Regions from separate parts of the Streptomyces sp. NPDC026672 genome, predicted to be linked through region 2. Evidence: riboswitches for the same ligand, from Rfam matches in the RefSeq annotation. Region 2 holds a riboswitch; each other region holds the start of a gene.
The links. Region 2 has a riboswitch for S-adenosylmethionine ahead of thrC (threonine synthase). Riboswitches for the same ligand answer to the same signal wherever they lie in the genome.
Positions count from the first base shown of each region.

Region 1: it holds a riboswitch for S-adenosylmethionine, as region 2 does, so the genes downstream of both, AB0F77_RS19985 (amino acid ABC transporter permease) here and thrC (threonine synthase) in region 2, are expected to answer to the same signal.
Region 3: it holds a riboswitch for S-adenosylmethionine, as region 2 does, so the genes downstream of both, AB0F77_RS17690 (aminotransferase class V-fold PLP-dependent enzyme) here and thrC (threonine synthase) in region 2, are expected to answer to the same signal.

Region 1 covers NZ_JBEZXS010000016.1:45,491-49,762, reverse strand. Annotated here, with positions in the region: gene AB0F77_RS19995 (ABC transporter substrate-binding protein) at 1-220, opposite strand, end outside; gene AB0F77_RS19990 (amino acid ABC transporter ATP-binding protein) at 296-1,093, opposite strand; gene AB0F77_RS19985 (amino acid ABC transporter permease) at 1,090-2,070, opposite strand; SAM riboswitch class IV at 2,393-2,502, opposite strand; gene AB0F77_RS19980 (glutathione S-transferase C-terminal domain-containing protein) at 2,567-3,430, opposite strand; gene AB0F77_RS19975 (putative leader peptide) at 3,561-3,671, opposite strand; gene AB0F77_RS19970 (LLM class flavin-dependent oxidoreductase) at 4,120-4,272, shown strand, end outside.
Region 2 covers NZ_JBEZXS010000020.1:127,114-131,385, reverse strand. Annotated here, with positions in the region: gene AB0F77_RS23685 (cold-shock protein) at 1-98, opposite strand, end outside; gene AB0F77_RS23680 (MoaD/ThiS family protein) at 528-803, opposite strand; gene thrC (threonine synthase) at 800-2,083, opposite strand; SAM riboswitch class I at 2,102-2,242, opposite strand; gene AB0F77_RS23670 (glucosyl-3-phosphoglycerate synthase) at 2,401-3,345, shown strand; gene AB0F77_RS23665 (trehalose-6-phosphate synthase) at 3,442-4,272, shown strand, end outside.
Region 3 covers NZ_JBEZXS010000013.1:143,843-148,114, reverse strand. Annotated here, with positions in the region: gene AB0F77_RS17700 (cytochrome bc complex cytochrome b subunit) at 1-957, shown strand, start outside; gene trpD (anthranilate phosphoribosyltransferase) at 1,103-2,167, shown strand; SAM riboswitch class IV at 2,251-2,367, shown strand; gene AB0F77_RS17690 (aminotransferase class V-fold PLP-dependent enzyme) at 2,534-3,874, shown strand; gene AB0F77_RS17685 (Lrp/AsnC ligand binding domain-containing protein) at 3,920-4,201, opposite strand; gene AB0F77_RS17680 (rhomboid family intramembrane serine protease) at 4,198-4,272, opposite strand, start outside.

The sequences.
Region 1 (4,272 bases), on a different contig from region 2:
CGCTGATGGACTTGGCCTCGGAGACCTTGATGGTGGTCTGTCTGGCGGCGCCGTTGGAGACCTGGCCGATGACGACCTCGCCGGACTTGGCGGCGGTGTCGGTGGAGGTGGCCGCGTCGCTGTCGCCACCGCAGGCGGCGAGCCCGGTGGCCAGGGAGGCGACGGCGGTCGCCGCGGTGATGCCGCGTATCAGGCTGCGTCGGGTGAAGTGGGTGGACATGACCATTCCTTGTCGACCATTCCTTGTCGCTGGAGGTGATGAGGGTGGGCGGGGGGAGTCGAGGGGCGCGGCGGGTCAGAGGACCTTGCCGAGGAAGTCCCTGGTGCGCTCGCGCTGGGGCTTGTCGAGGACCTCGGAGGGGGGACCCTGCTCGATGATCTTGCCGCCGTCGATGAAGACGACCCGGTCGACGATCTCGCGGGCGAAGCCGATCTCGTGGGTGACGATGACGAGGGTGGTGCCGCCGGTCGCCAGATCCTTGATGACGGCGAGGACTTCGCCGACCAGTTCCGGGTCCAGGGCGGAGGTGGGCTCGTCGAAGAGGATGACGCCGGGGCGCAGGGCGAGAGCGCGGGCTATGGCGACCCGCTGCTGCTGGCCGCCGGACAGCTGCCGGGGGTAGGAGCCGGCCTTTTCGGCGAGGCCGACCCGGCCGAGCAGGTCGCGGGCGAGACCCTGGGCTTCGGGTTTGCCCAGCCTGCCGGTGGCGACCGGGGCGGCGGCCACGTTGTCCAGGACGGTCAGGTGCGGGAAGAGGTTGAAGTTCTGGAAGACGAAGCCGATCCGCCCGCGCTGGGCGAGGATGGCCCGCTCACTCAGCTCCTTGAGCCGCTCGCCCTGTCTCCTCACGCCGATCAGTTCGCCGTTGACGCTGACGTGGCCGATGTCGGGCTTCTCCAGGTGGTTGATCACCCGCAGCAGCGTGGACTTGCCGGAGCCTGAGGGGCCGAGGATCACGGTGACCTCGCCGGGCCGGACGGTCAGGTCGACGCCGTCCAGTACCCGGTGGGTGCCGTACCATTTGTGCACGTTGTGGACCTCGATGGTGGCGGCTTCGACGCCCGTCAGCGCTTCGAGCGTGTCGGCGGTCATACGGCGGCCTCCCGGCGAATGCGGGCCCGCAGGTCGGTGAGACCGGTGCGGAGCCTCCGCAGCGGTGTCGGCGGCAGGCTGCGGGTGGCACCGCGGGCGTAGTGCCGTTCGACGTAGAACTGGACGACGGAGACGACGCTGGTCAGGATCAGGTACCAGACGGTGGCGACGAGCAGCAGCGGCACGATGTCGCCCGGGTAGGTGGAGCCCATGGTCTGCACGGAGCCGAACAGGTCGAGCAGCGAGACGTAGAAGACCAGCGAGGTGCCCTTGACCAGGCCGATGAGCTGGTTGACGTAGTTCGGGACGATCGAGCGCAGTGCCTGCGGGAAGACGATCTTCCGGAACTGGTAGCCCTTGGGAAGGCCGAGTGCGGCGGCGGCCTCGTGCTGGCCCTGGTCGACGGAGAGGATGCCGCCGCGGACGACCTCTGCCGCGTAGGCCGCCTCGTTGAGGCTGAGGCCGATCACGGCGATGACCATGTCGGTGGCGAGCTTGGACTCGTCGAAGGAGAAGAAGGCGGGGCCGAAGGGCACACCGACGCTGAGCGTCTGGTACAGGGCGCTGAAGTTGTAGAGGAAGATCAGCACCACGATGAGCGGAATGGAGCGCAGCGCCCAGACGTAGGTCCAGCTGACCGCGCGCAGCACCGGGCTCCTCGAGAGCCGGGCCAGGGCGAGCACGATACCGCCGAGGAGACCCAACACCGCGCTGCAGGCGGCGACTTCGACGGTGATCAGCAGGCCGTCGAGGATGGTGGGGCGCAGGAACCAGTAGCTCCAGCGGCCCCACTGGTAGAAGGGGTTGGAGACCAGTCCGTGCACGAACTGGGCGACCAGGACCAGGACGACCGCGGTGGCGATCCAGCGTCCTGGCCGTCTCAGCGGCAGAACTCGCTGAGCGGTGAGGGTCTTTGACGTCTCGTCGGTGGCAGGCGCGTCGGGGAGGGTGACGGTGGCGCCAGGGGGTTCGCTCATGGTGGGCTCCGGCTGGGTGGGAACCCCGGAAGCGCGGTGGCATGCGGGGGCGCACACGACGGCGAGGTACCGGGGGCGGTGAGGACAACGGCACACCGCACGGGCGGTGTTCGTCAGGGACTGCGGGGGCTGCGGTGAGGTGTCAGCCCCGACAGCGGGCGCGGCCCGGTGCGGTACACAGTGCGCTGTTCACGCGGAGCAGATCGACGGCGCGATCGGCGACGAGGAGGTTCGGGTACGGCTGTACGCAGCCCTGGGAACGGCCTGCGGCCGTCCTGGGAGCTGCGTACATGGCGTCACCGTCACTGTTCCGGCCCTGGGGGCCTCGCGCTTACCGAAACGTCATCCGGTCCGGTCGTCACCTGGGGCACCCCACCGCGGTGCGAGGGTTGCCGGTCAGCCAGCCAGGGCTTGTCGCTGACGCTCATGACCGTTCTGGCGGTAGTCAAGACAATCGGCAGAACGGATGTCAACGCCGGTCCACTTGGTGGAACGGCTAATGGGTCGAGTGTGCCGCCCAGTCGAGGATCTGGACGGCTGCTCCGGCGGCCTCCAGGCCGTGGCAGCGGGCGTGGTGACGGCGTTCGATGCCGTCGAGGTCGAGGTGGGTGCCGAAGCAGGGGTGGGCGGCGAGGCGACGGGCGTAGGCCCACAGGGTCGGGTGGTCGGCGATGCGCTGGACGGCGGAGGCGTCGAGGTGGTTGCGGTGCACGGTGTCCAGCTGGACCAGGGCGACCCACAACTCGACGTCGGCGGCGGTGATTTCGTCGCGGATCACATACGTGCGTCCTTCGAGCCAGCGTTCCAGGGCGCCGAGCGTCTCCAACAGCGTGGTCAGTGCCGTGTCGCGTTCCGCCGGGTCGCCACCGGCCGATCCGGCGCGCTGCGCGGCCTGTTCGATGCCCTGTGCGCACATGCGCTCGACCGCCTCGATCTCCGACTCGGCGCCGCACGGGTAGAGCGAGAGACGGTCACCGCCGAACCGGCGGTCGAGGTCACGCATGATGTCCGGGGCGTGGGTGCTGACGATCCGTCCGGACCAGTCGTCGCTGAGCACCGGAGCGACGGCGGGACCGGAGTAGCGGTGGGCACTGGCCTCGTACAGCGGCCGCAGGGCCGAGTGGCCGCCCTCGGGACAGTCGGGGACGGCCGGCAGGAAGGTGGCCGGACAGATGGCGTCCAGGCCGAGCAGGCCGTGGGTGACGGCGATGCGCAGGCCGTCGGGACAGGCGGTCGTGAGGTGGAGGCGGTAACGGCCCGGAACGGCGTAGTGGCCGCTGCGCGCGTCCCTGCCGATCCTGCCCCGGAAGGCGGGTGCGGGCCGGTCGGAGGCGTGGGTGGCCAGCGGTGTGACGGTCATGACTCTCCCCGGGAGCGGGCGCGGACGTACGCGCGGCGGAAGCGACGTCGGGCGAGGGATCGGGGCCCGTCCGCGCGCCGGACACACGGGCCCCCGGCGAAGGGTCCTGCCGGCACGGGACGGGCGAGGCTCAGCCCTGGGACCTGATCGCGCTGCAGACACGCAGCAGATCGATGTGACGGCGGGAGGTCAGAAGAGGCGAACGGAGCACGCGGACAGTGACCGGCTCCAGGCGCCTCATGTTTCCCTACCTATTCACTAGGATTCCTTCAGCGAGTGTCGATCCGACCGGCACCGGCGTCAAGGGGGCCGTCCCGGATCGCGGACACTCCGATGGACGGCGCGCCGCTCGGCACGGTCGCCCGGTGCGCTGCGGCACCGCGTGGTGTGCCCGCGCCAGTGGGTGGGACGCGCCCGCGCGCATTGCCGACCTTGACATTCGCAGGGGCGGTCGACGTACGTTGAACGCGAAAGTCACTGACGGGTGGAGGCTTTGATGCACGTACTGGGCACGTCGCCGCGGGGTGCGTGCACTGGTGCGCGGCTGATCACCCGGCGGCACGTCGACTACTGCCGCACCTCCTCCGCCGTCTGTCCTTCCGTACACGCCTGACCCACGCCGGCCGTCCACCGGCCGTCCCGTCGTGGCCCCGTGGCCGCGAGTCACCGTGTTTCCCGGAAGGAACCCCATGTCCGGCCCCGCCCTGCACGTCGCCGTCGAGATCGACGGCGACGGCGCCCATCCCGCGGCCTGGCGCCGCGCCGCCCACTCCCCCGGTCAACTGCTCACCCCTCGCCGTGTGGCCCGGGTCGCCGCCATCGCCGAGCACGCCGGGTTCACC
Region 2 (4,272 bases):
ATCGCGCTGTAGTGGACGAAGACGTCCGCACCACCGTCGACCGCGATGAAGCCGTACCCCTTCTCCGCGTTGAACCACTTGACGGTGCCCTGAGCCATGCCTAACTCCCCTATTACTGGCCCTTGCACAGATCCACACTTCGCGGACCCGGGTCAGACCTCACCCCCCAAGGTTGGGGGCGTGCGCCGGAACGCGTCGACCGCGGCTGAATGTATCTGCCCAACTGCCGTCTGCAACAGGTCAATCGGACGAGAAATCTGGACGGGCGCGGTCCGGAATCTACCAAGAATTCATCTGAATTCTGGTCAAGTCGGGCCACACAAAGGGGGTGTAAGCCACAAAAGGCCCAGGTACTTTGGCTGCTTCTTGCCGGGCGCGCACAAAGAATCCGGGGCTCCCGACCCGAAGTCGGGGAGCGCGTTCCCCAACTCTACCGCGTTCAACCCCACTGAATTGCCCCCTCCGCTTCTCTCACGGAGGGGGCAATTCAACGAACGGTCGGTAACCGGGATTACCGAAGGTAATGATCAGCCGCCGGCGACGGCCGGGATGATCGACACGCCCGCGCCGTCCGGCGTGGCGGTCTCCAGCCCCTGCTCGAAGCGGACGTCATCGTCGTTCACGTACACGTTGACGAAGCGGCGCAGCTTGCCCTGGTCGTCCAGGACGCGGGCGGCGATGCCCGTGTGGTTCCGGTCGAGGTCGGCGATGACCTCGCCGAGGTTGCCCCCCTCGGCGTCGACCTCGGCCTGCCCGCCCGTGTAGGTGCGCAGGATGGTGGGGATGCGAACGGTCACGCTCATGCGAGGCCAGCCTCTCGGAAGGAGTCCAGGGTCGGACGGATGGTCGCGGTCAGGCCGGTGCCGGCCACCGCGTCGAGGGTCTTCAGGCCGTCGCCCGTGTTGAGCACGACGGTCGTCAGGGTGGGGTCGAGGGCGCCGGACTCGATCAGCTTCCTCGTCACACCGACCGTCACCCCGCCGGCGGTCTCCGCGAAGATGCCCTCCGTGCGCGCCAGCAGCTGGATGGCGTCGACGACCTGTTCGTCCGTCACGTCCTCCACGGCGCCACCGGTGCGGCGCGCGATGTCGAGGACGTACGGCCCGTCGGCCGGGTTGCCGATGGCGAGGGACTTGGCGATCGTGTTCGGCTTCTGCGGCCGGACCACGTCGTGCCCCGCCTTGAACGCCGTCGACACCGGCGAGCAGCCCTCGGCCTGCGCGCCGAAGATCTTGTACGGCCGGTCCTCGACCAGGCCGAGCGCGATCAGCTCCCGGAGCCCCTTGTCGATCTTCGTGAGCTGGGAGCCGGAGGCGATCGGGACCACGATCTGGTCGGGCAGCCGCCAGCCGAGCTGCTCGCAGATCTCGTACGCCAGGGTCTTGGAGCCCTCCGCGTAGTACGGCCGCAGGTTGACGTTGACGAAGCCCCAGCCCTCGCCGACCGGGTCGCCGATCAGCTCGGAGCAGAACCGGTTCACGTCGTCGTAGGTGCCCTCGATGCCGACGAGGTCGCCGCCGTAGACCGCGGCCATGACGACCTTGGCCTGCTCCAGGTCGTGCGGGATGAACACGCAGGAGCGGAGGCCGGCGCGGGCGGCGGCGGCGCCGACGGCACCGGCGAGGTTGCCGGTGGAGGAGCAGGACAGGGTGGTGAAGCCGAAGGCGCGGGCGGCCTCCAGGGCCTGGGCGACGACCCGGTCCTTGAAGGAGTGCGTCGGGTTGCCGGAGTCGTCCTTGACGAACAGGCCGCCGGTGACGCCGAGTTCACGGGCGAGGTTGTCGGCCCTGACGAGCTGGGTCCAGCCGGGGTTGATGTTGGGCTTGCCGGCCACGTCGGCGGGGACGGGCAGCAGCGGTGCGTAGCGCCAGATGTTCGCGGGGCCCGACTCGATCGTCTTGCGCAGGTCCTCGGTGTCGTACGCCGAGAAGTCGTAGGCGATCTCCAGCGGGCCGAAACACTCCTCACAGGCGAACACGGGGCCGAGGGGCACGCGGTGGCCGCATTCGCGGCAGCTCAGGGCGGTGGCGGGACCGAGGTCGACCGTGGGGTCCGAAGTGGTGGCAACAGTCTGCGCAGCCATGTGAGGCGAGGCCCTTTCTCCTCATCTTCCTCACGACGCATCTCGTCGTGAGACGGATTTGGCACCTTCCCTAGCCGGGAGCCTCGCGGAGAACGAGAACCGGCTGGAGGGTTGCCGGGGCTTCATCGGGCCGTGTCCCTCTGCCCCTCTGGATGAGCTGTATGCGGTTGTGGACGCCCTCGACCCCCGACATGCGATGGTCACCGGCGTTGTTCAAGACTGTAACCGAAGGCCAGGACAGTTGAGATAGTCGTCCGAACCGCGAGATGGATCACACGGTCACCTGGTGTGATCACGACAGTGAGGAGCCGCTGACTGTGCTGGAAGAAGTCGAGCGCTGGCTGGCCACCCGCTCCTGGTCGGTGACCGATCGCCCGCTCCACCGGATCGTGGCCGCGAAACAGCGCACGGGACACACGGTCTCCGTGGTCCTGCCCGCCCTCAACGAGGAGGAGACGGTCGGCGACATCGTCGCGATCATCCGTCACGACCTCGTGCAACAGGTCCCGCTCGTCGACGAGATCGTGGTCGTCGACTCGGGCTCCACCGACCGCACCGCGGAGGTGGCCGCCGCCGCGGGCGCCCGGGTCGTCCACCGGGACGCGATCCTGCCGCGGATGCCCGCCGTGCCCGGCAAGGGCGAGGTGCTGTGGCGCTCGCTGCTGGTCACGAGCGGGGACATCGTCTGTTTCGTCGACGCCGACCTGCGCGAGTTCTCCTCCGACTTCGTCTCCGGGATCGTGGGCCCGCTGCTCACCGACCCCGGGGTGGACCTGGTCAAGGCGATGTACGACCGGCCGCTCGGCGGGGCCTCGGGGCAGGGCGGCCGGGTCACCGAGCTGATGGCCCGCCCGCTGCTGAACATGCACTGGCCGCGGCTGGCGGGCTTCGTGCAGCCGCTCGGCGGGGAGTACGCCGCCCGTCGCTCGCTGCTCGAACAGCTGCCGTTCCCCGTCGGCTACGGCGTGGAGCTGGGCATGCTGGTCGACGCCCTGCACCTGGTGGGTCTGGACGCCCTCGCGCAGGTCGACGTCGGCGTGCGCAAGCACCGGCACCAGGACGGGCAGGCGCTGGGCAGGATGGCCGCCGCGATCTACCGCACCGCGCAGCTGCGGCTGGCCCGCGGCCATCTGGTCCGCCCGTCGCTGACCCAGTTCGAGCGCGGCGAGGACGGGTTCGAGCCGCGCACCTACTCGGTGGACACCGAGGAGCGGCCGCCGATGACGGAGATCGCGGAGTACGCGGCGCGCCGGGTCGCCTGACCGCGGGCGGCGGCCTCGCGAGAACGGCCGTATACAGCGCCCACGTGGGGTGGACCGTACGTTTGAGCGTTTACGGGCCGGGCTAGGTTGAGGCTTATGGCTTCGACGCAGGGTGCTGCACAGGTGCTGGTGGCTTCCAACCGCGGCCCGGTCTCGTACGAGGTCCGGCCCGACGACGCGGGCGGCTCGCTGCACGCCCGGCGCGGCGGCGGCGGACTGGTGTCCGGGCTGTCCGCGATCGGCTCGGACGCGGACTCGCTGTGGGTGTGCGCCGCGCTCGGCGACGGCGACCGCGAGGCGGTACGGCGGGGGGTCGGCGAGCCGGGCGTGCGGATGCTGGACATCCCGGCGGACGTGTACGGGGACGCGTACAACGGGATCGCGAACTCGGTGCTGTGGTTCGTCCACCACATGCTCTACCAGACACCGCTGGAGCCCGTCTTCGACGCGGAGTTCCGGCGCCGGTGGGAGTCGTACCGGGCCTACAACCGGGCGTTCGCCCAGGCGCTGGCCGAGGAGGCCGCCGAGGGCGCGGCCGTGCTGATCCAGGACTACCACCTGGCGCTGGCGCCGCGGATGCTGCGGCAACTGCGGCCCGATCTGCGCATCGGGCACTTCTCGCACACCCCGTGGGCGCCGCCGGACTACTTCCGGCTGCTGCCCGACGACATCGCGGCCGAGCTGCTCGGCGGGATCCTCGGCGCGGACCGGGCGGCGTTCCTGACGCGCCGCTGGGCGGACGCGTTCACGGCCTGCTGCCACGACGTCCTCGGGCCCGGCATCCCCGCGGGCACCCGGATCGGGGTGCACGGCCTGGGCGCGGACGCGGAGTTCCTGCGGGAGCGCTCGCACCGGGCGGACGTCGACGAGCGGATGGCTACGCTGCGGGAGGAGATCGGCACGGGGCCGGACGGGAGCGCGCGGCGC
Region 3 (4,272 bases), on a different contig from region 2:
CTCGGCCTGGTGGTCGGCCACCTGATCCTGGTCTTCTACCACAAGCACACGCAGTTCGCGGGCCCCGGAAAGACCGAGAAGAACGTCGTCGGCATGCCCCTGCTGCCGGTCTACATGGCCAAGGCCGGAGGCTTCTTCTTCCTGGTCTTCGGTGTGATCGCGGCCATCGCGGCCGTCGCGCAGATCAACCCGATCTGGGCCATGGGCCCCTACCGTCCGGACCAGGTGTCCACCGGCGCCCAGCCCGACTGGTACATGGGCTTCTCCGAGGGCCTGATCCGCTTCATGCCGGGCTGGGAGATCAACTTCTGGGGCCACACGCTCGTCCTGGGCGTGTTCATCCCGCTGGTGATCTTCCCCCTTGTCCTGGTCGCGATCGCCGTCTACCCCTTCATCGAGTCCTGGGTCACCGGCGACAAGAGCGAGCACCACATCCTGGACCGCCCGCGCAACGCCCCGACCCGCACCGGCCTCGGTGTCGCCTGGATGACGGTGTACCTGACGCTGCTCGTCGGCGGCGGCAACGACCTGTGGGCCACGCACCTCCACCTGTCGATCAACGCGGTCACCTGGTTCGTCCGGATCTTCGTCTTCGTCGGCCCGGTCCTCGCGTTCATCGTCACCAAGCGGATCTGCCTCGGCCTCCAGCGCCGCGACCGCGACAAGGTGCTGCACGGTCGCGAGACCGGCATCATCAAGCGGCTGCCGCACGGTGAGTTCATCGAGGTCCACGAGCCGCTCAGCCAGGAGCAACTGCACACGCTCACGGCCCACCACCAGTACGAGCCGGCCGCGATCGGTCCGACGGTCGACGAGAACGGTGTCGAGCGCAAGGTGAAGGGCTCGCAGAAGCTCCGCGCCAAGCTCGGTGACGCCCTCTACGGCGAGGACAGCCAGATCCCCAAGCCGACCGTCGAGGAGTACAAGGAGATCACCAGCGGCCACGGCCACCACTGATCGTCCGCATCGCCACACCACGGCAGGGGCCCCGTCCGAACACCGGACGGGGCCCTTCGCCGTGTCCGGGCCTGGATAGGGTGGAGCCGTCAGGAACCCTGTCCCGCACCCACACGCGCGGGACGACACCACCCAGGAGCGGCTGATGAGCGCTGTGACCCCCGCTGGAGGCGACACCGCGGCGGGCCGTTCCTGGCCCGGAGTGCTGAACGCCCTGCTCGACGGCCACGACCAGAGCGCGGACGCGACCGCCTGGGCGATGGACAGCATCCTGCGCGGCGAGGCGACCGACGCGCAGATCGCCGGGTTCGTGGTGGCGCTGCGCGCCAAGGGCGAGACGGTGGAGGAGATCACCGGACTCGTCCGCACGATGTACGAGCACGCCAATGTGATCGAGGTGCCCGGCCGGACCATCGACATCGTCGGGACGGGCGGCGACGGCGCGAAGACGGTGAACATCTCCACGATGTCGTCGATCGTCGTCGCCGGCACGGGCGCCAAGGTCGTCAAGCACGGCAACCGCGCCGCGTCCTCGGCGTCGGGCTCCTCGGACGTCCTGGAGAAGCTCGGCGTCAATCTGAACCTGCCCCTGCCGCGGGTCCCCGAGGTCGCCGAAGAAGCCGGGATCACCTTCTGCTTCGCGGTGAAGTTCCACCCGGCGCTGCGCCACGTGGCCGCCGCCCGCGGCCAGTTGGGCATCCGTACGACCTTCAACGTGCTCGGTCCGCTGACCAACCCGGCGCGGGTGCGGGCCCAGGCGGTCGGGGTGGCCGACCCCCGGATGGCGCCCATAGTGGCGGGTGTCTTCGCCGAGCGCGGCAACTCGTCCCTGGTCTTCCGGGGCGACGACGGGCTCGACGAGCTGACCACCACCGCCACCTCCCGGGTGTGGGTCGTGCGCGACGGCAAGGTGAGCGAGGAGGTCTTCGACCCGCGTGACGTCGGCGTCGAGCTGGTACCCGTGGAGGCGCTGCGGGGCGCGGACGCCGCCTACAACGCCGAGGTCGCCCGGCGGCTCCTGGCCGGCGAGACGGGCCCGGTGCGCGACGCGGTGCTGCTCAACTCGGCCGCGGCCCTCGTCGCCCTCGACCCCGGCCCCGGCAGCCTCGCCGAGCAGCTGCGCGCGGGGATGGCGAAGGCCGCCGAGTCGATCGACTCCGGGGCGGCCGGGCGGACGCTGGAGCGCTGGGTGGCGGCCAGCAACGCCTGACACCGGCACGCTCGCGCGCGAGGCGCGGTCCACCATCCGGACCGCGCCTCGCGCGTCGAGATCGTGTGGCAGGATGTCCGGCAGGTCATGAGCGACAGCCATTCGGCCCCGGCCGGCTGTCCGGCAACCCTCCGTCCGTGGCGGGGTGCCCCGGGTGAGGACCAGGCCGCAGGCAGCGAGGTCTGCGGCAAGCGCGGACCCCTCGTGTTCACCAGGGGTCCTGGTCGTCGAGGGAGCCTTCCGTGAGCAAGCGAATGCGTTAGGGCCGCCGAGCCCCGCCTCCGCGCACCCCTTTTCCCCTTTCTCCGTGCTGGAGCCCTCCGCGCTCGCACGGTGCTTTCGCCTCGCCTCTCACGGGAGTCCGCCATGTCCGTCTCCACCGTTGCCGCCGACCCGTCCGTGTGCGCCCCGCTGCCCGTCCTGGGCCGGGACGTCACCGTCCCGCTCGTCACCGGCGGCGAGGTCACCTACGCCGCGCTCGACTACGCGGCCAGCGCCCCGGCCCTCCAGCGGGTCTGGGACGACGTCGCCGCGTACGCGCCGTACTACGGCAGCGTCCACCGCGGCGCCGGTCACCTCTCGCAGCTGTCCACCGACCTGTTCGAGAGCGCCCGCGCCACCGTCGCCGAGTTCCTCGGCTGCCGGCCCGCCGATCAGGTGGTCTTCACCCGCTCGACCACCGACTCGCTGAACCTGCTGGCCGCCGTGCTCCCGGACGACTGCCGGGTCTACGTCTTCGAGACCGAGCACCACGCCTCGCTGCTGCCCTGGCCGGACGCCCGGGTCACCGTCCTGGACGCCCCGCGCACCCCGGAGCAGGCCGTCAGCGCCCTGGAACGCGCCCTCGCCGCCCACGACCCGCGCACCCCCGCGCTGGTGTGCGTCACCGGCGCCTCGAACGTCACCGGCGAGCTGTGGCCCGTGCGCGAGCTGGCGTCCGCGGCCCACGCGCACGGCGCCCGGATCGTCCTCGACGCGGCCCAGCTCGCCCCGCACCACCCGGTGTCGGTCACGGACCTGGACGTCGACTGGGTCGCCTTCTCCGGGCACAAGCTGTACGCCCCGTTCGGCTCCGGCGTGCTCGCCGGACGCGCCGACTGGCTCGGGGCGGCCGAGCCCTACCTCGCGGGCGGCGGCGCCAGCCGGCGGGTCGCCCGGCGGGCGGACGGGGGAGTGGAGGTGGACTGGCACGACGGCGTCGCCCGCCACGAGGCCGGCTCCCCGAACGTCATCGGCGCCCACGCCATCGCGTCGGCCTGCAAGGCGCTCACGGAGGCCGGCTTCGACTCGCTCGTCGCCCGCGAGCGGCAGCTCATCGCCAGGGTGCGGGCGGGCCTGGCCGAGGTGCCCGGGGTGCGGATCCTGTCCCTGTTCGGGGACGACGCCCCCCGGGTCGGGGTGATCTCCTTCGTCGTGGACGGCTGGAACAGCTCCCACTTCGCCGCGGCGCTCTCCGCCGAGTACGGCATCGGCGTGCGGGACGGCCTCTTCTGCGCCCACCCCCTGCTCCGCACCCTCCTGGACACGGCCCCCCGGACCCCGGCCGAGTGCGGCGCCGACCCCCTGAACGCCGTCCGGGCCAGCTTCGGCGCCGGCACCCCCGACGAACACGTGGACCGCTTCCTGACGGCGGTCCACGAACTCGTCACCAACGGCGCCAGGTGGACGTACAGGACAGAAAACGGCCGCTGCGTCCCGGCGACGTGAGCACAGCGCGCCCCGCAGGCGACCGGGCGCCGCAACCCCGGGTTCCTAGGAATCCAGCCCGATGGCGAACGCGGCCTCCAGGTCATGCTGCGAATACGTACGGAAAGCGACATGCGTGTCCGTCGCCTCCACCCCCGGAATCCGGCTGATCCGCCCGGGAATCACATCGGCCAGATCCTCGTGCTGCCGCACCCGCACCATGGCGATCAGGTCGTACGTCCCGGTCACGGAGAACACCTCGCTCACCGACTCCAGCGAGGCGATCTGTTCCGCGATCTCGGGAATCCGGTCCACGCTGGTCTTGATGAGCACGATCGCGGTGATCACGGCTGGTTCTCTCCCTCGGGAGCCGGAGCTGGGGCGGCCTTCACTCTAGTCGCCCGCCCGAACCGTCCCCA